3 regions of the Paenibacillus sp. FSL H3-0329 genome follow, and region 1 is predicted to be linked to each of the others. Evidence: riboswitches for the same ligand, from Rfam matches in the RefSeq annotation. Region 1 holds a riboswitch; each other region holds the start of a gene.
The links. Region 1 has a riboswitch for cyclic di-GMP ahead of NSQ66_RS10475 (DUF6612 family protein). Riboswitches for the same ligand answer to the same signal wherever they lie in the genome.
Positions count from the first base shown of each region.

Region 2: another riboswitch for cyclic di-GMP. It lies ahead of NSQ66_RS02360 (choice-of-anchor A family protein); the one in region 1 lies ahead of NSQ66_RS10475 (DUF6612 family protein).
Region 3: another riboswitch for cyclic di-GMP. It lies ahead of NSQ66_RS03160 (transglutaminase-like domain-containing protein); the one in region 1 lies ahead of NSQ66_RS10475 (DUF6612 family protein).

Region 1 covers NZ_CP150150.1:2,426,377-2,436,649, forward strand. The annotation lists gene NSQ66_RS10440 (GTP pyrophosphokinase family protein) at 1-704, shown strand, start outside; gene NSQ66_RS10445 (DUF309 domain-containing protein) at 694-1,143, shown strand; gene NSQ66_RS10450 (RsmB/NOP family class I SAM-dependent RNA methyltransferase) at 1,245-2,765, shown strand; gene NSQ66_RS10455 (pseudouridine synthase) at 2,768-3,532, shown strand; gene NSQ66_RS10460 (Cof-type HAD-IIB family hydrolase) at 3,567-4,367, shown strand; gene NSQ66_RS10465 (DUF4179 domain-containing protein) at 4,520-6,133, opposite strand; gene NSQ66_RS10470 (RNA polymerase sigma factor) at 6,117-6,635, opposite strand; cyclic di-GMP riboswitch class I at 6,839-6,930, shown strand; gene NSQ66_RS10475 (DUF6612 family protein) at 7,048-7,896, shown strand; gene NSQ66_RS10480 (NADH-dependent flavin oxidoreductase) at 8,009-9,172, shown strand; gene NSQ66_RS10485 (CapA family protein) at 9,252-10,268, opposite strand.
Region 2 covers NZ_CP150150.1:525,686-535,958, forward strand. The annotation lists gene NSQ66_RS02325 (undecaprenyl-diphosphate phosphatase) at 548-1,351, shown strand; gene NSQ66_RS02330 (hypothetical protein) at 1,629-1,844, opposite strand; gene NSQ66_RS02335 (DUF3221 domain-containing protein) at 2,161-2,505, opposite strand; gene NSQ66_RS02340 (SDR family oxidoreductase) at 2,697-3,518, opposite strand; gene NSQ66_RS02345 (MarR family transcriptional regulator) at 3,532-3,945, opposite strand; gene NSQ66_RS02350 (ASCH domain-containing protein) at 4,273-4,686, shown strand; gene NSQ66_RS02355 (hypothetical protein) at 4,884-5,276, opposite strand; cyclic di-GMP riboswitch class I at 5,772-5,862, shown strand; gene NSQ66_RS02360 (choice-of-anchor A family protein) at 5,971-8,148, shown strand; gene NSQ66_RS02365 (alpha/beta hydrolase) at 8,298-9,233, shown strand; gene NSQ66_RS02370 (NusG domain II-containing protein) at 10,053-10,273, shown strand, end outside.
Region 3 covers NZ_CP150150.1:710,381-720,653, reverse strand. The annotation lists rRNA gene NSQ66_RS03165 (16S ribosomal RNA) at 214-1,771, opposite strand; gene NSQ66_RS03160 (transglutaminase-like domain-containing protein) at 2,139-2,948, opposite strand; cyclic di-GMP riboswitch class I at 2,962-3,042, opposite strand; cyclic di-GMP riboswitch class I at 3,117-3,199, opposite strand; gene NSQ66_RS03155 (class D sortase) at 3,319-3,978, opposite strand; gene NSQ66_RS03150 (GtrA family protein) at 4,081-4,488, opposite strand; gene NSQ66_RS03145 (glycosyltransferase family 2 protein) at 4,475-5,455, opposite strand; gene NSQ66_RS03140 (phospholipid carrier-dependent glycosyltransferase) at 5,553-7,331, opposite strand; gene NSQ66_RS03135 (glycosyltransferase 87 family protein) at 7,321-9,576, opposite strand; gene NSQ66_RS03130 (NCS2 family permease) at 9,978-10,273, opposite strand, start outside.

The sequences.
Region 1 (10,273 bases):
ACACGCCGATTGAATTCGTAACTGGTCGTGTAAAGCGGCTGTCAAGCATTTTGGAGAAGGCTAAGCGCCTGAATGTGAAGATGGAAGATCTGGAGACGGGCATTGAAGATATAGCCGGGATCCGGATTATGTGCCAGTTCGTGGAGGATATCCGCAGAGTGGCTGAATATATCCGGGCTCGTAAGGATCTTGAAGTCCTGTATGAGAAGGATTACATCACCAATTATAAAGAGAGCGGCTATCGCAGCTTTCATATGATTATTAAATATCCTGTGCAGACAGCTCTGGGACAAAAAATAGTGCTCGCAGAGATCCAGATTCGTACACTAGCTATGAATTTCTGGGCAACCATAGAGCACTCTCTGAATTATAAATATCGGGAAAGCTTGCCGGATGAAATGCGAGTGCGCTTGAAAACTGCAGCTGAAGCAGCCTCCATCTTGGACAGCGAAATGTCCAGTATTCGTGATGAAATTCTGGAAGCGCAAAAGACCTTCGAGGAAAACTCGAATATGACGACTCAAATTCTCAAATCTATTCATCAATTGTATTTTTATCATTTGGTGAATGAGGCTATAGAGACTCAGGCTCGATTTAACGAAATATGGCAGGCTCAGGACATGGAAGCGATGAAGGAGCTTCTGGATCATGTACGGGGACTTCTCTCCGCAGCTAAAAAGGATAGTTTGCCGGATGGCTTATGATCCGTTGTACTTGGCTTATCTAGTGTACTTTAATCGTGACCGGGATTATTTCGAATGTCACGAGGTGCTCGAAGAGCTATGGCTTGCCAAGCAACGCGACCCATTGTACAAAGCACTTCTCCAAGTAGCTGTTGGGTTGTACCATTGCCGCAATAATAATATGCGTGGTGCAACGATTATGCTAAGTGGGGCTGCTGCCAAGCTGGAAGAATATTCAGCAGTGACACTTGGCATTAATTTGGCTAAGCTAGTGGTGGAAGTGAAGGATTATGTTCGCCGCATGGAGTCTGAGCAGCAGTCATTTTCTTATTATGATCTGACTATAGAAATCATTGATCAAGGTCTGGCGGATGAAGTGAACTCTGCGGCTAAGGTGATCACACCGAATAATCCTCAACGACGAGGTCCTCAAAGACCGACCTCTTCTCATCGTAAATAATGATCCTCTATAAATGAGTATTGCCAAAGGGACACCCGTAAGGGTGTTCCTTGAATCTTTAAACACCTAAATTTTAGCAGTACTATCAGGAGGACGGCATCATGGCGGCACAACTGCCCAGTTCTTTCAGCGAGCGTATGATGGACTTGCTGGGAACGGATTATAATCAATTTGCGGATTCGTACAAGGAGACCCCTAACGGAGGCGTTCGTGTTAATACATTGAAAATTTCAGTGGAGAAATTGCAAGCTCTTTCCACTTTAGAGCTGGAACCCATTCCGTGGTGTCCAACCGGATTCTATACAGAGGATGGGGCCAGACCAGGTAAACATCCACATTATCACGCGGGATTGTATTACATTCAAGAGCCAAGCGCTATGGCACCTGTGGAACTGCTTGATGTACAGCCAGGAGATCGTGTCCTTGATTTATGCGCTGCACCTGGGGGCAAATCCACACAGATTTCTGCCAAGCTCTCAGGAGAAGGCTTGTTGGTTACCAATGATCTTCATCCAGAACGCACGAAAGCCTTAGCCAAAAATCTAGAGCTGTATGGGGTGCGCAACGGTATCGTATTAAACGAAAGTCCAGATCATATTGCAGCGGCATTCCCGCTTTATTTTGACAAAATCTTGATTGATGCTCCATGCTCAGGTGAAGGGATGTTCCGTAAAGACGAAGACATGGTGAAGCAGTGGGATTCAGGTACACCTGCCAAATATGCTGCCATGCAGCGGGATATTTTACGTTCTGCTGCAACAGCGTTGGCACCGGGAGGTACACTTGTCTATTCCACCTGTACATTTGCTACAGAAGAAAATGAGGAAATTATAGCGGAGTTTATTTCTGAACATCCACAGTTTTCGGTGATTACAGTTGGAGGTACTGGCTCGTTTGCTCCAGGTTTTGGAGAATTATCAGGGACGGCAAGACTATGGCCGCATAAAGTAAAAGGTGAAGGACATTTCATGGCTGTGCTGCAGCATGTAGGGCCAAAGGTATCTGCGGAGGAACGTGATCAAGCCGAAGTTAAGTTGAGCGCAGTTACACGGAATACGAATAAAAAAGGCACTGCTCATATTAAATCCGCAAACAAACCAGAAGCCAGACGAGGGAAAGAAGGTAAGTTCTCTAATAAATCTGCTGCTGGCGCTGAACGTGGCCGTCAAGGTTCAGGAGAAGAGCAAGCATTGGCTGCATATGGAGATTTTATAAAAGATCAGCTTGGCTGGGAGCCAAAAGGGTATCCGATTTTCTTCGGTGATCATCTGTACATCTCCCCACTACCTAAGGAAAGATTAAATGGATTAAAGGCGATTCGTCCAGGATGGTATGTAGGACATGTCCGTAACGGCAGATTTATCCCAGGACATCCAATGGCTACCGCGTTACACCCTGAAGAGAGCTGCCGAAGTGTCTCACTTTCCAGTACGAGTAATGAAGCTATTTCCTATCTTAAAGGAGAGACATTGTTGATTAGTCAAGAACGTCTCTCTATTAAAATAGGAACTACCCAAAAAGGATACGTACTGGTCTGCATAGATGGTTATAGTGCAGGCTGGGGGAAGTGGCAGGACGGTGTGCTCAAGAATGAATATCCCGCAGGCTGGAGGTGGATGTAAGAATGAGCCTATCAGGGAAAACTGCAAAAAAGCAGCGTTTAGATAAAGTATTGTCCCATATGGGGGTAGGATCACGCAGCGATATTCGTAAACAAGCCAAGCAAGGTTTAATTACCGTGAATGGTGCAGTCGTCAAGGATAGTGGATTTCATGTAGACCCTTATCACGATGAAATTGTGGTTGGCGGCGAGCTTGTTACCTATCGAGAATTTATTTATCTTATGATGAATAAGCCACCGGGAGTTCTGTCGGCAACAGAGGACAAGCGGGATCGGACCGTTCTGGATCTTTTAAAGCAGGAATATGTACAGTTTGAACCTTTTCCTGTAGGAAGGTTAGATAAGGACACAGTAGGGCTGCTTCTGCTCACCAATGATGGAAAGCTTGCCCACGAACTACTATCGCCACGCAAGCATGTCCCTAAGACGTATGAAGCTACAGTTGAGGGAGACGTAGATGCAGACGATGTAGCGGCATTTGCGGCAGGTGTCGAGCTGGAAGATGGATATGTTACTTTACCTGCACAGCTAACTATATTGGGAAGAGAACGTGGCAGTAAAGTAATCTCCCATATTTCGCTAATCATCACAGAAGGAAAGTTTCACCAGGTGAAGCGAATGTTCCAAGCTGTCGGCAAAAAAGTCACTTTTCTGAAACGAGTATCTATGGGAGAATTGAGGCTGGACGAAAGTCTGCCACTGGGAGCTAGCCGGGAACTTACGCTAGAGGAACTGGCACTCTTAAGTACAGAAGCACCAGAACAATAATATATAGAAAAAGAAAGACAAGGATGGTGGGAGTATGAGATACAAACTGATTGCACTAGATGTGGATGGTACACTGTTGAATGATGATCACCACTTGAGCACTGAGAATAAAGAAGCCATTGCTGAGGTTACGCGTCTTGGCGGGCAAATCGTGTTATGTACCGGCCGCAGTCCGCAGAACTCGATTCCTTTTATGGAGGAAATGGGGTTGTCTGGTTATGTGCTAGGTCATAACGGAGCTGCAACGGTTCGTGTGAAAGATCGGGAAGTGCTGCATCAATACGGTATGGATGCTCGTGGTCTTGACCCTTATATTGATTATTGTAGAAAGCATGATATTCATTATGATGTGAATACGGCTTTTGATATGTATGTAGATAATGTAGAAAACCTGACCAAAGAAGCCAATTATATGTATGAACACTTCCGTATCGTGCCGGCTACACTGCCAGCATGGGAAGATTTCCGTGAACCGGTTGTTAAGTTTACTGTATTTACACAACCAGAAATCCTTGACGAAGCTGAACGTGAATGGCGTACTTGGACCCATGAGTACAATATTTTGCGCAGTGGTGAATTTTTCGTTGATTTGATGCATCCGGAAGCCTCCAAGGGCAACGCCTTAAAGAATCTGGCTGTGAAGCTGGGAATTCCGCAAGAGGAAGTTCTTTCGATCGGTAATTATTTTAATGATATTTCTATGCTTACATACGCGGGTATGGGCGTTGCAATGGATAATTCTCCGGTTGAGGTCAAAGCGGCAGCGAATGCTGTCACGGGGTCAAACAACGAGCATGGTGTGCGAGATGCGCTGGTTAAATATTGTTTATCTTAATAATGGAAAGCATAAAGCGGACTTGAGTCCGTTCTATGCTTTTTTTGGTGTGAAGGAAATAAAAGAGATACATAAACAGAAATGATTCTATCCAAAAATAACCCGCCCTTAGGATTAACTAGAAAGGGCGGGACATAGATTAACTTCCTGTATTAAAGTTTAATTTCCTCGTTCCGGCTAGGATCGCTATATTTATAGATACCAGGGTTCAGTTCGATTTTTTCGTCGAAAGGAATATCTTTGTAGCTATCAATATTAGTTCCTGCAGATATCATGCCCTTAGGCGTAATTTCAGGCACCACCTCTTTGCCATTAATCCGTAACGTAGTTTGGTTAACACTTTTGAAGCCAGAAGATTTGGATGTTGATTCGACAATCAAATTTTCGCCCTCAGTATAGTAAGTGAATTCAATTTTTAACCCATCGACATCAAGTGAAGTGAACTGCTTTTCTTCTTTAGGTTTGTTTATAGTGATCCAATTCTTAGTAGTATCACGTTTCTCAATAACAGCATCCTTTAATATAAGTTTCATTGGAACATCGGACCAGTCGTTATACCATTCCGGAGATTCGAATTGAAATAAATGCTGGTAGCTTTCGGAATGATCACCTTTCAAATTCCAACCCCCAGTGATTGTTTTATCACCTATAACCAACTGAGCGGTATTATAGTGGACAATTCCTTTTTTAAGCGAATCATTTTCATCTATTAGAATTTGGATATCCAAAGGGGTAACCACTAGCTGATCTAAGGTTATACCGGTCTTTTCTTGAAATTCAGGACTGTTATACAGTTTCTTAGTGTAAATCGCCTCACTTGCTTTTTGTCCATCTGCTTTAAAATCGAACTTCCACGTACCTGAAAATCGTTTCGCTTCTTCAATGTAACTAAAATGAAGACTAGCTTCCTTCCAATCTGATTCAGTTATATTAAAAACCTGTTCAATAAATAAATCCGATCCTTCGTTAGGCATGATGGTTGGAATTGCTTCATTCTCTTGACCACCAGTACTAACTACCAAATGTGGGTTACCCCGTCCTAAGTCAGATGGTGATGCAGCGACTTTGTAACGGATAATGGTTTGATTGGAAACATGTCGAACGGATTCGATTTGAATGCTTGGATATTGCTTAACTCCAGTATTGATAGTATCCCCTGCTTGATGATTAGATTGTAAGGGAATATTCCGATCACTGTAAAAAATGAGATTCCGTGCTTCAAACCTGTAGTCCTTTTTATCATCCTTTAATGTATCAGGTGTCTCATATACTCCAATGAGTTTCTGGCTTTCAGGATCGTATTCTAAATAACCGTATACCTTTGCCTTGGCACCGGATTCACTAGTCATGATGTTTTCCTCTGTAGCAAATCCAGTATATTTGGATAGATCAGATTTAGTATCAAGTGATAACAGCATTTTCATTTTTTCTCCATCAGTTACAACACCGTTCAAATTCATTGTTACTCCTGAAATGGAAGTTTGAAGATTATACTGTTGACCGATGCCGTTATTTAATGCATTGCTCACACTTCGACCACCAATTTTATCCCAATTAATCGTCATACTAGCGAATACAGGAATGGTTACAAGTAAGAGGCAAGAGAAGACAATACTGATAGGAATAAGCTTTTTATTAGACCTAGGAGTATTCTGGGAGGCATGCAGATTTCTTTGACGTGTATAAGCTTCTTGTTCTATGGCAGTCCACATCAAATCATAATCCGGTCGGGGAATATGTTTATCTTTTTCAATATAGAGACTCATTACTATTCAGCTCCTTTAGTTGGGTTCCACCCATTCTATTTAGTATTTTAAGTCCCTTGTTCAGTCTGGATTTTACAGTTCCTTCGGGTATGCTCATAACTTTAGAAATCTCGGGTACAGTCAATTCGTTTATAAAACGAAGGACTACTACCATTCTGATTTTGTCAGGAAGCTGACTGTATAACCCTTGTAATTCTTTTTTAGTTTCCTGTCGATCCAAACGTTTTTCTACAGGGTTTGATTCCTCAGACCTGGATAGTAAATAATTACGTACTTCTTTCATCCACCCCGTCTTACGCCTTTTGATCACACTGTTGCACTCATTCGAAGCAATTCGTAAAATCCAAGCTTTCAAGTTTCTTACCTTCGACTTATCCGCTAAGATAACTTTTACAAATACCTCTTGGGAAATATCCTCCGCATCTGCCTGATTTTTCATTAAGTAGTAACAAAAATAATATACTTGTTCTTTATAGAGCTCGAAAATTTCCCGGTCACTCATTTTGCTGCACCCCCTGTCTCTGCTGTTCTCATTAATAAGACTTATAAGCGTATGTAATCGTTCATTTTTCATTTTGATTGTAGTATTTCTTCTGAGTATCATAGCGAATTCGAATGGAAGATAAGTCGTTTACAGGTAATTATAACCATGATAAAATTAGCGGTGGGACATGCGTCCCTAATCTATTAAAACTAATTGAATGTCCGCGTTAAAGGTAAAATCATCGAAAGATGATGACACAAAGCCATGGGTCTAAAGCCTTTCGACAGAAGGAAATGATCGCCAGGCCGCCATAGGGATGTCTTATGAAGCATAAAGGATAGCTCTAAGAATATGTAGTCTATTTTGAGCTCTTTTATTATTTCGACCTATACGGCGTTACATTATCGCAAGGGGCCGAAAGGGGAAGTACATGAACAGTTTTTTCAAAACAATAGGTACTAGTTTGGCAGTAGGTGCTTTATTGCTGTCCGGAACGATCGGATGGATGTCTAATCCAGGAGTAGTGTCTGCAGCTACCTCAACAGTAGTAACCGCGGATCAGATGATCAGCAAAGTAACGGCAGCCTCCAAAGCAATAAAGAATTTCCATCTGGATGTGACCAAAAAACAGGATATTCAAAGCGGCGGGGTGCGTATCAGCAACACCAACACTCTGAAGCTGGATATCAACCGTCTGCCGAATTTTGCCGCAGCAGGCACTGTCGCTAGTAGTCTTTTAGAAACATCGTACAGTCTATATGCCAATGACAAGGAGTTTTACTATCTTGTAGACGGAAGTGAACTGATCGATGAATCTGAAGATGAAGGTTACGACGATGACGGGGAGCCGATCGATCCTGATGCACAGTATTGGCTTGGACTGGAGAAAACGGAATGGGATGCCTTTTACTCTAAAGGCCAATACGATCCTGTTTCCATGCTTGATTCGGTCAAAAGTTATAAAAAATCCATGAAAGTCAGCACGGCTGGCGCACAAACGGTCTTACAATTCACGGTAACCGATCCGACAGCAGCTAAGGGGATAATCAAACTCTATGACCAGGAGAACCTCTGGGATGGTGAGACAGTTCAACCCAAAAGCGTAACGTGGAAATTATTCGTCAATACTAAGACCTGGCAAACGGAAAAGCTGACAGTCGATCTGAGTTATGTGCTGGTAAGTGACGGAGCCAAAGATACATACACCACGAAAATCGAAGCTAAATATTCCAAGAATAATAAAGGTACAGCCATTGTAAAACCGGCCGAACTAGAATAATAAGGACGATTCATATCGAGCAAAAAGCGCTGTTCCGCTGAACAGCGCTTTTTGTTGTATTCAACAGCAGTTCTTTATTAGTTGACAAGAATAAATCATTGCTGTAATTTATATGTATGCGCATGTATATAATATTTTATCTAAATATAATTTAATGAAAGTTGGGAAAAAGATGATAGCACTAGACACAGCATTAACTTTTCGCAGAGGACTGACATTAAAAAACCGAGTGGTTATGGCTCCAATGACCACCCGAATGAGCTTTTATGACGGTGTAGTAACACAAGATGAATTGAAATACTATTCGCTAAGAACGGGCGAAGTAGGTGCGGTCATCACTGCGGCAGCAAATGTACAGGAGGGTGGAAAAGGATGGGAAGGTGAACTTAGTGTTTCCTCCGATCAATTTATTCCTAGCCTTAGCCGATTAGCATCTACTATTAAACGAAATGGAACAAAAGCTATTTTACAGCTTTTCCATGCAGGAAGAATGACAGATTCAAAAATATTGCGTGGCGTACAACCCGTTTCCTCCAGCGCCATTGCTGCCGAACGTCTGAATGCAGAAATTCCAAGAGCATTAACAGAAGATGAAATTTTCGGTGTAATTGAGGATTTTAAAAAAGCGACTCAACGTGCTATTCAAGCTGGATTCGATGGGGTAGAAATTCATGGAGCAAACACATATTTAGTCCAACAATTCTTCTCTCCACACTCCAACCGTCGTGAAGATCAATGGGGCGGAAGCTTAGAGAAAAGATTTAATTTCATTAACCAATTAGTGGATGCAGTTATTGCTGTCGTTGACAATTCAAAGGTTAAGGATTTTATTGTCGGTTATCGTTTTTCTCCAGAAGAATATGAAGAGCCTGGCATTAAAATCACAGACACCTTTTATCTTATTGATAAATTAGCTGATAAAAAGCTGGATTATCTGCATATTTCATTAGGGGATTTTAAGAAAGTTTCTGCATCAGAAGATTTTAAAGAAAAATCAATCCTGCAATATGTACATGAGAAAATCAATGGCCGTGTACCTTTAATTGGGGTAGGAGATATCCGTACCAAACAGGACGCAGAGGAAACGTTGACAAATGCTGAATTAGTAGCAGTAGGACGATCTCTTATCATTGATCCTCATTGGACAAGTAAAGTGCTGGAGGGTAAAGAAGATATCATCAGAAGAGTACTTGCTGATCAAGATAGAGAAGAACTCGTAGTAGAGAATGGTATTCTAGAATTCCTTAAATTAATGATGCCTGATCGTTTACGCTAAACCCAAACACAGTTTTGAGCGCTAAATCTATAACGTTCCGCGGTAAATTTCGCGGAACGTTATTTTTGTGTAATGACTTCTATTCCCTCTTTAAAATTGTTGTCGTATGTTTCAACATTCGATTCATGAGATTTCGCCGCTCTGTTTTTATGTCGGTGTCGCTTCTCTTTAATGCGTCGCGGATGGGGATGACCTCTGTAATTTTCCTGCCGCTTTTTATTCTTCGATCTACACAAGTCGGGATGTAACCTACGTTGGTTATACTCGTGTGTCCTTTTTCATCCTTCTTTATTTTAAGCGTAAGAATGACACCGCTTTGTGTATAAGGAATATTCATTAGTTTAGTCGAAACAAAATTCCCCAATGAGTAAATAACGAATTGTTTTTTTCCACGAAGCGCTAACGGTTGAAGAACATGTGGGTGAGACCCCAGTATGATGTCGGCGCCATTTTTAAAGAAGAGATTGACCAGTTCTTTTTGTCTCTTGTTTGGAGTGTAACGATATTCGCTTCCGAAATGCAGATAAAGCAAGACTAGATCGACTTTCTTTTTTAAATCTCGAATCTCGCGAATGATCTTGGGCGTAGATATCCGGTTAACCAGCCATGGCTTACTCACTGGTACAGGAATTCGGTTAGTTCCTGCTGTGTAGGAGAGGATGCCAATCGTAATTCCTTTGACGTTTTTAATAAGCGTTCTCTTGGATTCTTCTAATGATTTAGCTGTTCCCGTGTGGTCGATTCCATTACGGTCCAGAACTCGTAACGTCCGAACCAGACCCGGGGCACCATAATCCATGCAATGATTGTTGGCCGTTACTAATACGTCGAATCCGGCTTCCTTAAGTGCAGGGGCCAGTTCGTCTGGACATTTGAATATCGGACCGCCTGATCGTGGGCTTTTCCGGCATTCGGGGCCACTTCCAGCAAAGGTGGTTTCGAGATTGCCAATCGTCAAATCAGCCTGTTTCAGATAAGGAGCTACTTTTGCAAACAGGGGGCTGAACGAATAGGTTCCGTCAGGCTGTTTAGCATCCGAAATAATATAACGTTTGACCATTAGATCTCCCACAGCAGCTATTTGTATTTCAGTCATGGATA
Region 2 (10,273 bases), 1.9 Mb from region 1:
CAGTCAGAATGAAGGATGGTGGAGGAGGAGCAGCATAAGCTGCTTTTCTCTTGCGGGGGCAGATTGGTTAGATGGTAATTACTATAAAAATAAAAAAAGACACCACAAGGTGTCTTAGTACAGATACTTTTCGCTCGAATTTCACGAGCTCGTCAGTGAACTGAGTTCATAAGCAAGACTGGCTACGGCTAACAGATGAAGAGATAAAGTAATATTAATGTTAAAATGTGCGGTAATATTAATTTTCATAGATAACCACGCTCCTAAAGTATAAATACACATAAAGAAAACTTTATAAAGCGCTTGGCCTGCCATCATCAGTGCCAGGTAGCCATCCTGTACAGACGCCTTAGCGTTTCGACAGTAACATTATACTTAATATTTTGTGTTTTGCAAACCAAAGCCCCCTTAAGACTGAAATAATGAGCAATGTGACAATTATGTCATTCTGAATTGAATATTGTTAGGTTAATCGATGGGGAAGTTTACGTGTCTCCCTTATACTGGAAATTAAATGATTTTATTTCCGAAAGGGGACAATCCACTGATGACTGACGTAATTAAAGCAATAATACTTGGCATAATAGAGGGCTTAACTGAATTTTTACCAGTATCATCTACTGGACACCTTATTTTAGCAGGCGATTTGCTTAGCTTTGAGGGAGATGCTGCAATAACTTTTAAAATTGTTATTCAGTTGGGTGCAGTGATGGCAGTTCTAATTCTTTATTGGAAAAGGTATTTGGAAATTGGGGTTAATATGATTAGAATGGATTTTTCCAAAAGCAAAGGATTAAATGTCATTCATATGATTTTGGCTATGTTACCAGCATTAATCCTATATCTTCTCTTCAAGGACACAATAAAAAGCCAATTATTTGGTCCAACCCCTGTTTTGATCGGTCTAGTTGTTGGTGGGGTGTTGATGATCATTGCAGCGCGGAATAGGCGGACTGAAACCGCTGATACTATCGATGGGATTAATTATAAACAGGCTTTCGGAATTGGTCTGTTCCAATGCTTGGCGTTATGGCCGGGATTTTCGAGATCAGGTTCGACAATTTCAGGTGGCCTGTTGCTTGGCACTAGCCAAAAAGCCGCCGCAGATTTTACATTCCTTATTTCCGTGCCAGTTATGTTTGGTGCAAGCTTGTTGGATTTGTACGATAGTCGTGATTTGCTGAGTTCTGACGATTTACTTCTAATGTTAATTGGCTTTGCGACATCCTTTCTTGTGGCAATGATTGCAGTAGTGACGTTCATCAAACTGATTAAGCGACTTCGATTGGAGTGGTTTGCTCTATACCGGTTTGTTTTAGCAGCTCTCTTCTATTTAATTGTCATACAGTAATTGGATTAGTCAATATGAACATCATGGGAAAGAAGCTTTTAAAAAGGGCTATACATCATATCCTGCACAGATTAAACTAGAGGTTCAAAACAAGGGGAAATCACCAAACAAGACAAAGCTCAAGTAGTCTATGAACTAAGGAATGAATTTTCGGTGAAAGCACTTCTACAGCTAGCCATTATCCCTCGTTTGTTTCTTCTACCATTAATATCACAAAGTGATTTTACAAGTGTTTGGGAATATGAAAAACCCCACCAGTTTAAGGTGGGGCTTTTGCTTACCAAGTATTATAGTTCGACTGATACTTAACTTGTTTATTCTCATAGCTCTCATTGGGGTAATCACGTCTGACAGACTGCAAGTAGCCTGAAATTGCAAATGCTGCAATAAGCCCTCCTATAATTCCTGTGATTAAGCTGAATGTTGAAAATCCGAATGTGGCAACTACTCCAATGGAAGACAATGCTACAAGCAATAGACTGAATATTTTCATCTTTATACACACCTCCATTTTGTATATGTAGTAATTTGAAAATTAAGATTGATACGTTACTATATTTGATCGGTTTCGATAAAAATAATAATATTTCAGCAAATCTTTAGACGGGCTTCATACTTATTTAAGCTAAGAGGATTATAGTAATCACATAACCCCCTTATAAAATAGATCTAGACCCTGCCGAAAGTGGTGGGGTCACTTTTTTGCACAGAGTGCATTTATAAATATGGATTTCTCCTTAAATCTACACAAAGAAGCGCCGCCCCTTTTGGAGACGCCGCTTCTTTATAGTAGATTCTATTCTTTTTGCTCAATTCTTGATTTTGGTGATTTTTTTGGCGGTAACTTGTGCAGGGAATGAATCATCACTTACTTCAAAAAATACTTTAATCTCATCGCTTTTTTTATATTTAGAAGGTGCAACTTTATTTACCCAAATGGCTTGAGAGTACTCATTAGATTCGAGAACCTCCTTGTATTCCTTGTTCAAGTCTTCTTCTTTTAATTCGGAAATTACTAAAATTCTTTTATTTTCTGCATCTATTGTATGTACAATTCCTTTCAAAACTTCATCATTCTTACTACAGGCGGTGACTAATAACAAAAAAACAAAAATAAGAGTCCATTTAATAGTAGTACGTGGTTTTTGAATCATGGACCTTCCCCTCTAGTGGTTACGACATTAGTTTAAAATCGGTTGCACAGGCATAGCATTTTGTACATTACCAATATAAGAATAAACAGCAGCATATCCATTATGACGACCTTTATTGATTCCCCTCGCACGCGGCAGTAACAATGTATCCTGAAATGCTTCCTGATGGTTTAGCCAAAAAACCACCATGATTAAACTAATTCGTACTTATAGTCATGTGCAAATTCTTTGAATGTAATGGGTCTTTTACCAAGTAATATTTGTAAATCGGGCGTGATTTTTTTGGCTAATCCAATTTTTGCAGTGAAGTAAATTCCAATCATAACAGTCACAAATTCTTTTTGAATTCCTTTTGTTAACATTTTATCTCTAAACTGAAGAACTGATGGATTAACATATTTGATTGTTTCTCCTAGCTCTTCAGATAAAATTTCAGCTACTTCATAGTAATCTAGCGCTTCAGTTCCCGTTAACGAGTAACCTTTATTTTCATGACCATTCTCAGTTAGGATTCTAGCTGTTACAGTACCGATATCACGAACATCGATAAAGCTAGTCTTGCCTTTTCCTGCGGGTACATAGATCTCCTTTTCTTTACGTAGCTCTTCCCCATGTTGAGAAATTAAGTTTTGCATGAAGAAACTTGGGCGTAAAAAAGTATATGGAATTCCTGATTTTTTAATGATTTTTTCAATTTTATGGTGTGGAACAATTGGGTTTTTCTCTACGCCCAATAGAGATAGAAACACAATGTGTTCAACTCCGACTTCCTTTGCGATATCTATGAGGGGTTGGAAATATTTTTTTGCGTCAGCTATATGAGGAGGGCGCAGTAAAAATAATTTTTTCACTCCTGTTAACGCTGGACGAAAAGAATCAGCATTTTCAAAATCAAAATAAACATACTCACTGTCTTTTCGATGGGAGGCAATTTTAAAAGGTGTTTCACTTTTCCTTAGTTCGTTAACCACTTCACGTCCTACATTACCGGTTGCCCCTGTGATTAGAATCATAAGTCTCACTTCCCTAACTAATATTTAAATAGATTGTTTTAAGCACGTTCATAAACGTGGACATTTCTTGTTCAGAAATATTTTTAAGTGCGTTATCCATGATTTCGTCACTAAGAACTTCTATTTGACTCTTAATTATCATTCCCGAATCTGTAATGAATACAAGATTTGATCGTTTATCATTTGGATTATCTCTAATGTCCAGAAGTCCTTTTGCTTTAAGTCGCTCGAGTATACCCGTTATTGTAGGGCGATCCGAGTAAGTTCGCTCTGCAATCATAGCTGGAGTTGTTCCTTCTAAATGAATAGATATATCTTTTAATACTGCCCATTGAGGAGCTGTTACATTATAAAGTAAAAGTTTTTTTGTTAAGCTTTTTTTCATTTCAAGACTTACTCTTATTAATAACTGTCCTGGGTTGTCCATAAATTAATTCCCCTCTTTATATAGTTTGCACACTAACTACTTGATTAGTATACAAACTATATTCTCCTTTATCAATTTTAATTATTTTATTTGTTTAAATTGTGGGGAGTTACAGGTGAATGTCAATAATATTGATATTTAGAACTTTTGTTTGTATATAATAAAAATGAATGTTCTTATTTTTAGAGGCGATCAATCATGGAAATGAGTATCGACCAAACGGTTGGGATTATTTATCAAGTCAAGGAGAGCAAGATTACACAACGCGAGATCGAGATCCGTGGCATCCGTGACAAACGTCCAACATAAACAAAGGGGATAAATATCATGCGGTGTATAACAATACGGCAGCCTTGGGCGACCTTAATTGCTCTTGGTGAAAAAGAGTTTGAAACTCGTTCATGGAGAACAGCCTACCGCGGCGAGTTAGGCATCCATGCCGGAATGAGGATTGACAAAAAGATTTGTGAACAGGAACCGTACAAATCAGTATTGGCGAAACATGGCTATACAGCGAATAATTTGCCGACAGGAGCTATTATTGCTACAGGTCAGCTCGCGGGATGTTATGTGGTTACTCCAGAGGTGGATTTAAGGGAATGGATCAATGGGAACGAATATGATTTTGGCGACTATAGCGAAGGACGTTTTGCCTGGAAGCTTGAAGAGGTTCACTCACTGCGCCATCCAATTCCAGCCAAAGGTCGGCTAAGCTTGTGGGAGCATTCGGATCACTTCTGAACGGCGAATGATATTTTTAATGTAATTTTTATGTGCCTATCAGCTTTTTTTCAGGTTCGAGGTATATATTGAAGACACCAAACACCCCCCAGTGTTTTGTGGTATATCTCTCTCAGGTCTTGCCAACTCCCATGGTAAGGCCTATTTTTTTGTTCACTAATTGATTGGGGGGAGAGTAGAGCGGCTTCTATACAGCTTTATTTAATCTGATACTGTTCTTCGTAACTCTTAAAAGAGGAAATATCCAGCCCTAGGTATCTGCGCATATGGATGGCAGCCTGAGCCGCAACAATGTCATTCAACAGCAGCATTCGTTCGTGATAGCCACGACATATATACTTGGCTTCAATTCCCGTATTAAGTCTGTTTTGCTCATACACCTTGATTCCCCGTCTTCTCATTTCTGCACGAACATCCCTTAGATCTGTTGTAGCTACTGCAGCAGCTGTTCCAAGCACCTCCAGATAAGGGGCGGGTGTTCGTAAGTGTGTAGATAAAATGGCGGAGTCCCGTTCGAAAGCTGATAAAATCATCGGAAGCAATAAATAAGATTTCACCAGCATGTTGTCCCTGCTTTCTGCTCTATGCATGAATCTCATCACCTCTAATAGGAACGTATATTCGTATTCTACCCCGATATTCCAAAAATAATCAATGGTATTTCTAAACAGCTTATTCAATGTGATTAAATTCACAACTAAATAACGAAGAATAAATTATATTAAAATTGTAATAATAAAAATTAATGTATCGGACGCACATAAAGGAGAATTATGATGGAAAAAGAGGGCAGCCTCCAGCGTGGATTGTTTTTTGGTTTAATTCTGAGTGTTCCCTTATGGATATCCATATTGGGCTATATACAGTTACTTTAAAATTTAATGAAAAACCTTATGCGAAGCGCCTTTAGGCGCTTTTTTTGTATGGTAATAATGAGGGGGATCATCGAAAGGAATTGATTGACAATTGTGGGTGTCGGGCGCTAAACTGTTATTAATTCAAAAAGTATTAAAAGTCATAGACGGTTATTGGAGAGAATGCTTCGGCTACCAGTTCTGGACTTGCAGTGTAATACATATATATAGTCATGATAATAGCAAACCGTCTGAAAGGGCGGGACGCAAAGTCCAGGAGTCTAAAGTGTCTTAAAGGCACAATGACCGTCCGACTGCCATGAGAAGGGAATTCCACTTCTTTTTGGCGGTCTTTTTTGTTGTTAGGTCCTTTAGAGTTTCTGGTAATTATTCTGATTAATATAAATCATAGTTTTAGGAGGTGTGCCATTTGAAAAGAAGAATAAGACCGTTACTCTCGCTTGTATTAGCTGGGATTTTGACGGTAGGTAGTGGGCTTTCCTCATTAGGAGCTGGAGTTGCTGGAGCTAGTAGTTCTTCTACATTGGGAATTGCAGGGGTCTACAACGTGTTTATTCTAGGGGATATAACAACGGTTTCGGATACGGAAGGAAGGTTTGCTGCTGGAGGTAACGTTAACTTAACCAACTATAGTGTTGGAGATAGGTTGACCGCTGCTGAGGTTTCCTTGACTGACACACTTGTTGTTGGAGGGAATCTTACTTTCAACGGAGGTACTGTTTATGGGAATATCGTGCACGGGGGAGATTTTTCAGGGAATGTAACGCTCCTCAAGGGAGGTACAAAAAGACAGGGGAGTACGATTGACTTTTCAGCCGTAGGTCAGTCTTTGAAGGACAAATCAGCAGAACTTGCAGCATTGCCGGCGAATGGAACAACAGTGTACCAATATGGCAGTCTTACCCTGACAGGTACAGATCCTGCGGTCAATGTTTTTAATGTTCCAGGAGATAACGTCTCTAATACCTATGGAATTACAATAAATGTTCCTTCAGGATCTACAGCAATTATTAATATTGATGGTTCTAACGTAAAAATGAAAAACTTCGGATTTCTACCTAATAACGTGTTGAACAGCAAGAAAATTTTGCTTAACTTTAGCCAAGCTGCGTATCTTGATATGGCAGGCATAGGTGTAATGGGAAGCATACTTGCCCCCTATGCTCATGTTGATTTTATTAATGGTCAGATTAACGGTACTTTAGTGGCGGCTTCACTCAAAGGGACTGGTGGTGGTGAATTTCACCACTATCCATACGATGGTGATGAACCTGGACCAACGCCGACACCAACGCCAACAGTGACACCAACGCCAACGCCGACAGTGACACCAACGCCAACGCCGACAGTGACACCAACGCCAACGCCGACAGTGACGCCAACACCAACGCCGACGCCGACGCCAACACCGACGCCGACAGTGACACCAACGCCGACGCCAACACCGACACCAACGCCAACAGTGACGCCGACACCGACGCCAACAGTGACACCAACACCAACACCGACACCGACAGTGACGCCAACACCAACGCCGACGCCAACAGTGACACCGACACCGACGCCGACAGTGACACCAACGCCTACGCCAACAGTGACGCCGACACCAACGCCGACGCCGACACCGACACCGACACCGACACCAACGCCGACACCGACGCCGACACCAACGCCAACACCAACGCCGACAGTGACACCAACGCCGACGCCGACACCAACGCCGACGCCAACACCGACACCAACGCCGACGCCAACACCGACGCCGACAGTGACACCAACGCCGACGCCGACACCAACGCCGACGCCAACACCGACGCCGACAGTGACACCAACGCCGACGCCAACACCGACGCCGACAGTGACGCCGACGCCGACACCGACACCGACGCCAACAGTGACACCGACGCCGACAGTGACACCAACGCCGACGCCAACGCCAACAGTGACACCAACGCCGACGCCAACAGTGACGCCGACACCAACGCCAACGCCAGAAGCAACACCGACACCGACGGTAACACCAGAAGCAACACCGACACCGACGGTAACGCCAGAGGTAACACCGACACCGACGGTAACGCCAGAGGTAACACCGACACCGACGGTAACGCCAGAGGTAACACCGACACCGACAGTAACACCAGAAGCAACACCGACACCGACGGTAACGCCAGAGGTAACACCAACACCAGAGGTAACACCAACGTCGACACCAGAGACTTCGGTGTTCCCGACACCAACGCCATCATCCGTAATTGGCACTATAGTTCTTGCAGAAGATCCTGTGCCGCTTGGGCCTGTAGCTTCGCCGACACCAGCGCCAGTACCAACACCGTCGAATAGCACAGAAGTACTTGTTGATGATGATGAGATCCCATTAGGCCCGGTACCGGCAGTGACACCAACGCCAACACCAACACCTGATGAAATCATCGTAGTGGACGATACGATCCCATTAGGTAAGCCACCTGTGAAGGAATTGCCAAAAACGGGTGAATCAAGTCCTGCACCTTACTATGTAGCAGGTTTAGGTTTTGCACTTATCGGATTATTAATGAGAACCAAGTTCTCCAAAAAGAATAAATAATAAACGGTAGAGCACAACATAGAGTCGCTTTCGGGGGGTGTCCCGATGGCGGCTCTATTTGTATGTCATGATTGCGATAGTTTGGTGCATTCTAAGTAGATGGTATACTCTTGTTGCAAAAGAAATGAAGAGGGGATGGCGAAGGCGAATTGATATGGTTCATTATTAGCGCTGTAATCATCATAGGGATTCTAATCTATGTGGGATTTTTCTTCTATGGTATTGCTATTAAACGAGCACCAAAGGTATTTCTAAGTAATAATCCTAATCTGAAGGCTGATCCTCCGGTTGCCGGAGCTTCTTGGGGGGAGGGGAAAGATTGGGTCTCTCGCCAGAGCTTCGAGAATATTGAGATCGTATCTGCAGATGGACTTAAACTAAGAGGTTTCTTACTCCAATCTAATCGTGCTGCGGGACGCACAGCCATTCTAGCCCACGGTTATTCAGGTAAAGCAAAGGATATGGGGGCGTACGCCAAAATCTACTACGAGAACTTAGGCTTTAACATCCTAATTCCCGATGCAAGGGGGCATGGAGATAGCGCAGGGGATTACATTGGTTTTGGTTGGCCGGAACGAAAAGATTATTTGCAATGGATTGAATACATGATTAAAAAGACTGGGTCTAGTGCTCAAATTGTGCTTCACGGTGTTTCTATGGGCGGTGCTACAGTGCTAATGACCTCAGGGGAAGATCTTCCGCCGCAGGTAAAAGCTATTGTTGCGGACTGCGCTTATACCTCAGTAAAAGCACAATTATCTTACCAACTACGGCGCATGTATCGTTTGCCAAGTTTCCCTTTCGTTCAAAGTGCAAGTCTAATCACCCGCTTGAAGGCGGGGTATGGTTTTGGTGAAGCCTCTGCATTAAAACAAGTGCGGAAAGCGAAGGTTCCGATTCTTTTTATTCACGGGGATGCGGATAACTTTGTACCTTTTGCTATGATGAATGAATTGTATGAGGCATGCCAGAGTCCAAAGGAGAGGCTCATAGTGCCGCAAGCGGGGCATGGATTGTCTTATGATACGGATAAGGCGGGGTATATAGATGTAGTAACAGCTTTTGTAAGCCGATATGTAAAATAAGTCCTGAACGTAGACAGCGCCCGATATCCGCTAGGTAGCGGTTATCGGGCGCCTATATTTTTCCACACATGACGTAGTCCTTGAATAAGGATCGTACCGTCATGCTTTCTCGTTATATTCATCCCCCGCCGTTCGTGAGTAACGGGTGTCTTGATTCCTTGTTATTTCCAGCAGCCGTGTGGCGAGAATAATCCTTCCAATACGACAAAAGCCCTACCTCTCTTTTGCCCTTGCGGCTCCATTGACCGCGCCAGTGTGAATCGGAATGCTATATTTCGAATTTAATCTCATAAAAAGGAAGAGTACTGCAAGAAAACATAAAGCCTCTTTGTCCAAAATGCCGATGTGTATAATAGTCGGCCTGACATCTTCTTGGTGGGGATATTCAATATATCGAAAAACAAATACCATATAAATATAACACACTATTGTTTAAAAGGCAAATATAATAATGAATTCCAAGATAAGGTTTATTTGATTCTAGAGAGGAACAAACCTCGATAAGGAGCGCTTAGATTTTGAAAGTAACTTAAATTGGGTTAATTGTGAATTATTCCGGAAAAGCTAGTAAACCAGAGGAGATGGGCGATCTCGGTGCAAATGGGCTAAAATGTAAGTTGGATATTTTTGCAAACGCTACAAACTACAACTGAAAATGCCAGAGACGAAGGGCTTGTGTCTGCTGGGGTTATTTTGCGTGCCTATTTTGTGAACAGCTCTCTAAAACTGACAATAAACTCCAACATTGATTGAAGGATTGAGGGTAGACCGTTATAATTAATAAGTCTGGATTTTAATTAAAAAATAAGGGAGATTTTTATGAAACGCGCAGATGTGTGGCTGATTTCCATCGTATTGATTGCTGCGCTCGCTTTTCTCGTACCGAGATGGTTTTCGGACAATGATGACAAAGGTGGGGCCGGTAAAAATCTCATAGCCAATGTAACGGTGGACGGTGAGTTATTTAAAACGGTAAAGCTTACAAAAGAAGAACAAACCATTGAGGTCCGCACGGAACGCGGCTATAACATTTTGAAGGT
Region 3 (10,273 bases), 1.7 Mb from region 1:
ATCTCACTAATAACATTTACTTGTTTACACAAGTTGCTAAAAGATGTTCTAAAACGCAAATTCGTTTCGGTATCCAGTTTTCAAGGATCAAGTCTTACTTGAGAGCTTAAACTCTCAAAACTGAGCAACGAGTGAGTAACAGGCCTAAACCTGAGTTTTGGAAGCTGAGCTTCCGATTTGAATGTTCTCATTGCAGAGAACGATTCTCCATAGAAAGGAGGTGATCCAGCCGCACCTTCCGATACGGCTACCTTGTTACGACTTCACCCCAATCATCTACCCCACCTTCGGCGGCTGGCTCCCTTGCGGGTTACCCCACCGACTTCGGGTGTTGTAAACTCTCGTGGTGTGACGGGCGGTGTGTACAAGACCCGGGAACGTATTCACCGCGGCATGCTGATCCGCGATTACTAGCAATTCCGACTTCATGCAGGCGAGTTGCAGCCTGCAATCCGAACTGAGACCGGCTTTGATGGGATTGGCTCCACCTCGCGGCTTCGCTTCCCGTTGTACCGGCCATTGTAGTACGTGTGTAGCCCAGGTCATAAGGGGCATGATGATTTGACGTCATCCCCACCTTCCTCCGGTTTGTCACCGGCAGTCACTCTAGAGTGCCCAGCATTACCTGCTGGCAACTAAAGTTAAGGGTTGCGCTCGTTGCGGGACTTAACCCAACATCTCACGACACGAGCTGACGACAACCATGCACCACCTGTCTCCTCTGTCCCGAAGGCCGCTGCTATCTCTAGCAGATTCAGAGGGATGTCAAGACCTGGTAAGGTTCTTCGCGTTGCTTCGAATTAAACCACATACTCCACTGCTTGTGCGGGTCCCCGTCAATTCCTTTGAGTTTCAGTCTTGCGACCGTACTCCCCAGGCGGAGTGCTTACTGTGTTAACTTCGGCACCAAGGGTATCGAAACCCCTAACACCTAGCACTCATCGTTTACGGCGTGGACTACCAGGGTATCTAATCCTGTTTGCTCCCCACGCTTTCGCGCCTCAGCGTCAGTTACAGCCCAGAAAGTCGCCTTCGCCACTGGTGTTCCTCCACATATCTACGCATTTCACCGCTACACGTGGAATTCCACTTTCCTCTTCTGTACTCAAGCCACCCAGTTTCCAGTGCGACCTCAGGTTGAGCCCAAGGTTTAAACACCAGACTTAAATAGCCGCCTGCGCGCGCTTTACGCCCAATAATTCCGGACAACGCTTGCCCCCTACGTATTACCGCGGCTGCTGGCACGTAGTTAGCCGGGGCTTTCTTCTCAGGTACCGTCACTCCAGTAGCAGTTACTCTACCGGACGTTCTTCCCTGGCAACAGAGCTTTACGATCCGAAAACCTTCATCACTCACGCGGCGTTGCTCCGTCAGACTTTCGCCCATTGCGGAAGATTCCCTACTGCTGCCTCCCGTAGGAGTCTGGGCCGTGTCTCAGTCCCAGTGTGGCCGTTCACCCTCTCAGGTCGGCTACGCATCGTCGCCTTGGTGGGCCGTTACCCCACCAACTAGCTAATGCGCCGCAGGCCCATCCCTCAGTGACAGATTGCTCCGTCTTTCATTCTTCTCTCAGGAGAAAAAAGAAATTATCCGGTATTAGCTACCGTTTCCGGTAGTTATCCCAGTCTGAAGGGCAGGTTGCCTACGTGTTACTCACCCGTCCGCCGCTAAGTTACTTTGAAAGCAAGCTTTCAAAGTAACTCCGCTCGACTTGCATGTATTAGGCACGCCGCCAGCGTTCGTCCTGAGCCAGGATCAAACTCTCCAATTAGTATTGAAAAGAGCGATATGCTCATTTTGAAACATCTGACGAGAAAATTAATTCTCTAATTTTGGATTTCACTTGCGTGATTTCCTACTCACTCGTTGTTCAGTTTTCAAAGATCAAGTTCTCGTTGACGCCGTTTAATGTCTCAGCAGCAACTCTTATAATATATCATGTTGTTTTCAGAAATGCAAGCTTTATTTTTCGAAGCTTTTTATCAGCCTCGTTTGTATCGCCTGTACACTGTCTAACAACGCTTACCTATAATACCCCAACTATTAATAGAAAAGCAACCCCTAATATAAAAATAAACAACTAGCTTAATAATTAAGCTAGTTGTTTATTTAATAGAGTTATGTTTCTAGCGGCGAATTTAATAGTATTTTGCCGCAGTATATTTGCTTGAGGCTTTAATTAAATCGGTTTTCTTATCACTCTTTGCAAGTCCTGCATCCACTGTAGTATCAATGGTAACCCACTTCCCATTAAGCAATACTTCGTTCCAGGCATGATATTGCGTAACGTAGCTTGTATTCCCCATTACCAACTTAGCAGGAACATCTACACTCCGCAGCATTGCGGCAAAAAGAGAAGCGTAATCATAGCAAATCCCTTTTTTAGTAGTCAATGTCTTATCGATGCTTGGAATATAATCAGTAGTTACACTATTAGCAAGAGAGTAGTCATATTGTACATTCGCAACTACATAGTTATAGATCGCTTTAACTTTCTCTTCGTCTGTTGTTTTGCCTTGTACTAATTGTTTAGCTTTGACAATCGCTTTATCAGAAGAACTCCATTTCACATTCTGTACGGAGCCCAAATATACGGAATTCGAGTCACTCATGGTTACGTCTACTACTTCGGAATATAACGCTTTGTATTTATTACCGGTTGTGTTCTCCAGAACAGAAACCTTATAAGTCCCATTTCCTTGTTGCAAAGGGAAGTCCTCAGCTTGTCCAGAAGCATACAAGTTATAAGTATAGCTGCTGTTATCTTTGGTGATCATGAGTTTGATTCTTTTATCTTTCGGAATATCATAGTTAATACCAATAACACCTTGAGCCACTTTGGATGTAATCAACCAGCTGGCATCTGCACTTGCAGCTTGAGCTGTACTTACCGGAACTGAAGTCATTAGGACGAACAACGCCACCAGCATAAAATAAACCTTTTTCACGGATAAAACTCCTTTCGGTAGCTGGCTGCCATCCTTTCGGGAAGGCCCTTTAGCTTTGCGTCCCTACCTTTCGATAGGTTTGCCGTTATCGTATAAGCTCTATCTGTTCTAGCTTTACTAGATATAATTGATAGAATCCATTTGAAACAAACAAAAAAAGCCTCTTCATTCGGTAGCTGGCTGCCATCCTTTCGGGAAAAGGCCCTTTAGCTTTGCGTCCCTACCTTTCGGAAGGTTTGCCGTTATCGTGTTTAGCTTTTATAGTATAATACTATCATATTTATAGTTGTGAACAAGACCTAATTTACTAGATTACCCATTATTTTATAAATATCTCCCGGTATTTGTGTTTTCTTGTCATTCACTATTCTCATTTTGTTAATTTAGCATGAACAATCAGCCGATGCGTTGGATTCACTAGCGGATCACATGTAATCAGAGTAAGAATCTTATCCTTGTCATTCCCGTCAAGAACGGAGACATCACTCGGATCTACAACAGAAATATCGTATACCTCATAGTTAAACACCTGATCACTAGTCTTTACCGTGATAACATCCCCCACAACAACCTCATTCAATCTGTTAAACAAACGACCCGTAGTTCTAGCCCGATGCGCCGCGATTGCAGCATTTCCGATCTCTCCAAGGGGTGCCGTTTCTTTCATATGGGCTGCAGCATGTTTCATATTAGCTTTTGTAGCCCCTTCTAATACAGGCAGCTTCAAATCAATCTTAACGATTTCAATTAGTGCGATTACTTTGCCACCGACCTCAATCTCCGGTTCAGGCTTTTCTGTCTCTTGGGGTTGGGGCTGTGCCTGAGCATCCAGAACCGATTCCTCTGCTAACAGCTGAGTAACTTCAGCATACCTGCTCTTCAAATCTGGCTGGGGAGTACTATCGGCAGTGCTTAGTTCAGCCGTTTCTAATAACTTCTCCTGCTGCCTGTCGTTGTACCATTCGTTAGCTGTCGGATATAACATGATAAGTATCCCAGCCAGTATGAGTAGATAGGAGAATTTACGCAATGTTATTCACCTCCGTATATTGTTTCTATGGTTATATACAAATCAAGCAGAAACAGCTACTTGCCTTTAAGCATAGCAACTCCTTCTGCCTGAAATTAATGTTTAAAATACCCATTTACGACTTCCAAAGAAATTGATGATCACCGTGATAAAGGTAACCAGCACCTTGGAGATCAAGACTTGAATACCTAGTCTGTCTGTCAACAGATGCATTAGCAGCAGTGATATTCCGAGCACTACCAGATTCAGCACGATAAACTTGACCAGCTGCACGCGGTCGAAGCCTTCTTTATTCCCCCGGTCGCGATCACGAAAGGTTACTTTTTTATTCAAAATAAAGCTATTCGCCGTACCTGCACTATAGGAGATCACCTGCGCCAATGCGTATACCATCCCTAGTGAATTCAACAATGTGAAAATCACAAAATCAATAAGCGTATTGAGCAAACCTACGGCATTAAATTTAAGGAACTGTATGAATGCAGCACGCAAGTTCTTATCTGACATCATTGTGGTCCTTCCGGCGGTCCAGTTGTTCTTCGTTCTGGTAGCCTTTAGTCTCACTAACAATGTATAGCGGTCTATCTTTAGACTCGTCATAAATCCGTCCGATATACTCCCCAATCACACCCAACAGCATCAGAACGATACCGTTAAAGAGCAGATTGACGCCTACAATGGAAGCCCAGCCCGGAACCGTCCAGGAGGTGAAAAATATCTTTTGAAACAAGACGAAAAATAAATAGAGAAAGCTAGAGAATGAAAGGAAGAATCCAATATACGTAGCAATCTTAAGCGGCTTATGTGAAAAAGAGGTGATGCCATCTAACGCAAAACGAATCATTTTCTTCAGCGGATATTTGGTTTCTCCGGCAAAACGTTCTTCCCGTTCATATTCCACCATAGTCTGCTTGAAGCCAACCCAGCTCACCAAACCTCGGACATAGCGGTTCTTTTCTTTAAGTCCCCGCAGGACATCACATACCTTACGGTCAATAAGACGGAAATCGCCTGTATCCGTAGGAATATCCACACTTGTCATACTGCTGAGCAGGCGGTAAAAGAGCTTCGCGGTGACCTTTTTGAACATCGTTTCTCCGTGGCGCTTCAGGCGTTTCGCATATACAACATCATAGCCCTCTTTCCACTTCTCGATCATTTGCAAAATGACCTCCGGAGGATCCTGAAGATCAGCGTCAATAACAACAACCGCTTGACCTTCGGCATAGTCCATGCCAGCTGTAATCGCTACCTGATGTCCGAAATTACGCGAGAAGTCAATCAGCTTGACATGCTCGTCTCGTTCACAGATCTCCCGAATCATCTGGGCGGAACGATCACGACTGCCGTCATTGACGAAGACCAGCTCATAAGTATCGCCGCACTCGTCCATTACTTTTTTCAAACGTTCATAAGTATGGCTAATTACTTGCTCCTCATTGAACATGGGTACAATCACACTATATCTGGCTTTCACCTTTATTCCTCCTACAAGCTTTTTGGAGCGTTACATCCATCTACACTTCATAATAACGCTGCATGCATAAACTTATTTTATAGATTTTTATTAAATCCTAGAAAACCCAAGTAGGGAACCAACGCAGCATATCCTTTACGTAATCTCCACTCACCTGCATCCCTGACAGTACCGGGTAGAAAGCGATAAAGAGCAGCAAAGCAACGGCTACATAGACATACTGTACGTAACGGGCCTCAGGGAATTTACTATCCAGCAACTTCATTATATATACAATACCAAGAATCATAAATGGTACCATAGCAAAATAATGGTAAATAAATGTTTCTCTTGGGACAAGCATCCACGGAACATATTGCGAGAAGAAGGCGATCCAGATCATGTAGAGGTTCTTATCTTTACGTTTCAGCGTAATCCACAGCGTTGCCAGCATCGCAAAAATACCCGTCCACCAGATAAGGGGATTCCCCATAGTCACTATACTGCTGACCTGACCTTCCGGCAAACCTTCACCGCCGCTAAAGAACCAGACCGGTCTCTTCATAAACGGCCATTGCCACCATGAGGAAGCAAAGGGATGTGTAGCTACAAGCTGACTGTGGTAGTTGTACATATTCTTTTGGGAATCAATCAAACCTTTAATAGTGAAGCCCTCTGCTGATGCAGATAACCCTGGCACAAAAGATAAGCTATAAATAATTACTGGAATAATTACAAAGAACCCGATACAACTAGCCAACGTAATAATAGTCTTTTTCCAAAAAGAATCTACCGCTTCACGACAGGTGCCCAGCAATTCCTTGTCTTTAATCTTCCCCTCGGCCAGCAGGCGTCCGGAGGCTTGGTATTCTCTGTAGCGTTCAAAAAGGGAGATAGCCAGCATAATGGCCAGCCCTGCTCCTCCATAGAGCACAATCCATTTCGAAGCTACGCCGATTCCGAAGAATAAGCCAGACCAGAATAACGGAATTAATGTTTTTCTCAAAGGCTGCTTGTAGAAATTCATTGTGTAATACCGCTGCATGAAATAGAACATCAACATAATGAAGAATACTCCGTATACGTCAATCGTGGAGATTCTTGTCTGTGTGAAATGCATGAAATCCAGTGCAAACAATCCTGCCGCGAGGGCGGCGTATTTGCTTTTCTTAAACAAACGCAGCGCCATTACATATATGAGAGGTAACATGGCAACTCCGAACAAGGTTCCGATAATACGCCAGCCGAATGGATTGACCCCGAACAGCTCCATCCCTATGGCAATTAACAACTTACCAAGCGGTGGATGCGTATTCTCGTAAGGCACAATCCCGTGTGTATATTCATAAGCTGTTCGCGCATGATAGATCTCGTCAAAATAAGTGCTATTCATAAAGTTAGAATATTCCGGAATGAGCGACTGCTCGTCAAAAAGATTGGCCGCTGCTCCTCTTTTAGGAACTGCGTTAGCATCCGGTGTCACACCGGCAATAGGAAGAGGTTTTCTTCCCCCCCCCTGCTCATAAAAAGCCATTTCGTTCAAAGTGAACCCTGGAGAGGTAACTGTAAACTTCACATATCTCGCAGTAACGTTCAGGGGTTGGCTTTTCCAGATGAAGACATTCCCGACATCCTCACTGACATCCATCGGACTGCTCCAGACCTCAGGATTGTCGCTGAATTCCAGCTTGAACTTCCCCGTGCCTACGCCACCAAAGATATTGACCCGTTCCAATGGTTTACTCTGCCCCAAATCTACATAGAAGCTTTCACCACTGGCAGCAGGCTCCCATAAGGTCTCTGGAGATTTAGTAGAGCCAAGATTATATAAAGCAAGCGCTGCGTAAACGGCCGTAATAGCTATTAGGCATATCCAATCTATACGCTTAAACTTCATCGTTAGATCGCCCTCCCTTCTGATGCGGTTTAATTTGCCCGACAACTCTCAAATCTTCTTCATATTGTTCTTCCAGTGTAATTGGTGCTGGAAGAGGTTTTATACCCTTGCGGACATACACATCGTAACCGATATTCAGCATATAAAGCAGTAATGCTAGATTAGCTATAGCAGTCACTAATACGATTCCGTCTGCACCCGGGCTAACATCTGCATTCAGGTGGGATAAGGTGTACGCCACATTGATGTATTGCGTTAAGCTGAATCCGAGAAATAGCGATAAAAAGCGGCGGTCCCGACTTTCTATATAAGTAAACAAACAAAGAATAAGAGCAGGGAACATATAACGTTCATGCATTTTGGTGCCAAGCACAAAGACCACTACTATAAGCACCATGCCGATAAAATAGGATTTGGTCAGGTCCAAGCGATCCTTTTTAAAGGAATAAAATGCCGCAACAGCTACAGCCACTAAAATAAATATGAAGCCCCATACACGGTATGGAATGCCAAGCCAGGTTAGATCAAGGGATGACCACATCGGATCAGTCAGTGCATACAGATTAAATGCATTCACTGAAGAATACGGATAGGAAGATAACGTACTCTTGTAAAGATCAATAATCCCTACCAGACCTCCGTTATTCCAGAAAAATGGTGCCGCAAGCAATCCGAAGATCCCTAATCCATACAAAGCTCCGAATCCAAGCTGCTTCCAAGCGCGGTGATGATAAAAAGCAAACAACAATACCGGCGTGAATATCAACGCTTGCGGTTTAATTAGCGTCGCTAAGGCAAACAAAATTGCGGAGCGAACAAACTTTTTGTTCGCAGCGCCGTGGATACTGAGCAGCAGGAAGATCAAAAAGAACGAATCTGCTTGTCCCCAAGCCGCTGAATTAATAAGTACCGCAGGATTAAACAGAAACAACAACATCAAGCCGAAAGCAATTCCTGTGCCGAGTTTTTTGCGTGACATTTGATAAATGAAGTAGCCGAGCACCAAATCAGAAAGAATCGCAGGGAGCTTGAAGAGTAAATTCTCTCCACCTGAGCCCTGAGTGAATCCTAAAACGCCACGTATGGCGCTAAGCACGTACAATATGTACAAATAGCCTGGAGGATAATCGGCAAAATAACCTTCTTCATAAAATTTGCCTGGACCTAAATCCACCATACGCTGTCCCCAAGAAATAAAGGTATTCATATCATTCTGATATCCTTGCGCGGTAAGACCAATCCACACCCTCAGGATAAAAGCAACTCCGATGGCAATACTCAGCCATTTGGAATAAATATTCTCAGGCTGCTTCATAAGCTTCTCACTACGGAATGCTTTAGTATAAAGCACTGCAAAAAACACACTAAACAGCGCTGAGATCAGCAACATCTTAGTTGGAGATACTTTATGTGGAGTGTCTGCCTTTTTGTCGCCTGCATCTGGACTAACCGCTGCACTATCCAGCGAAATGACGTTAGCCCCTTCGGGAGCCGCGTCTAATTTTTCTACAGCAAAATCATCAAAATAAGCCTTACCTTGAATTAAGCTAGAGTAGCCGCCCAGACTTGCGCCTATGCCAAATGACTTCTGCTCCGGTCCTGTCTGGCCGATATATTCAAGATACTGCCATTCACCTGCCGTATCAGTTACGCTGGGATACCCCCCGCCTACTCCAACGGCAAGAATGTTGGCGCCTATTCCCTCGCCTGCTGTACTTACTACTTTGATCCATCCAGAGATTCTATAATAACTATTCGGCGTAGCCTCAATCGTCTGCACCCATTTCAAATGATTGGGTTCGATATTCTCAATGACTGCCGCCTTGCTGCCGGAATGAACTTCCTCCGATTGGATTGAAAGTAGACCTGAGTTGTCTCCTGAAATCCACATATCCTTAGTCCAGTTAGAAGGCGCATCATCTCCCCCCTCCTCAAAGCCAGGGTTCTGCAATAGATTCCCCTCTGCATAAATGCTTGTTACAGGAAGCACAAACAATAACAGCATCAATACAGTCATTACGGCCGCACGTGTACTCTTGATCATCGTCCCAACCTCACCTCGTCCTATATTCATCTTAGTCCAGCCAAAAGCATATACCTTCTGAAAAACAGCTCCCGAATTAGTGTATTTCACCGTTGCTAAGAAATCATTTGGATTGATTTTCTCATAAAAGAGCATATAAATATAGGGCATGTTTACCTTATCTGGATCGCAAACCCTTCCATCCACAATACTCCATTCCATAGGATCGCCTAAGCTTCAAGGCTCTTATATAGACTCTTATATAGAATAGAAGAATCGCAGTGGCTAAAGCAAATGCCGGAGCAAAAAAAACAGGCCATTCTATAAGCATAAAGCGAGAGAACTAACAAAATGGTAAGACCATAGGACCACCTAGGGGTTTGAAGTATTTTCAGTACAAAATAAACAGAGATCAGGATCATGGTGGGTAACAAATTGGACTCTAACACCAAGGCTGCCTCGTCCTGAACATCACCTCTTCAACAATATAATCTAAATCATAGATGATGAAAAGCTAGAAACATAGACTAGCCTGAATGGTTAAGTGCCAACAAAAATATAAAAAAAGGGCCCCCTCAGTTATGAAGGAGCCTTTGAATGCACATCTGTATGCTATATATGAGTTAGCCCGCGCTACCAAGAAATACATAACGGAGAATAATCAGAATAGCAAGTACCCACATCATCCAGTGAATATCGTATTTTTTCTTGCCAGCAAGGTTAGCTACACAAGCAAGGATTACATAAGTTACGATACCAAAGGAAATACCATTAGCAATATTATAAGTGAAAGGCATGATTACTAGAGTAAGGAACGCTGGAATCGCAACAACCATATCTTGAAAATCAATTTCGCGAATCGATTGTGCCATGAGCACGCCTACGACAATCAATGCTGCGGCTGTAGCAGATCCAGGGA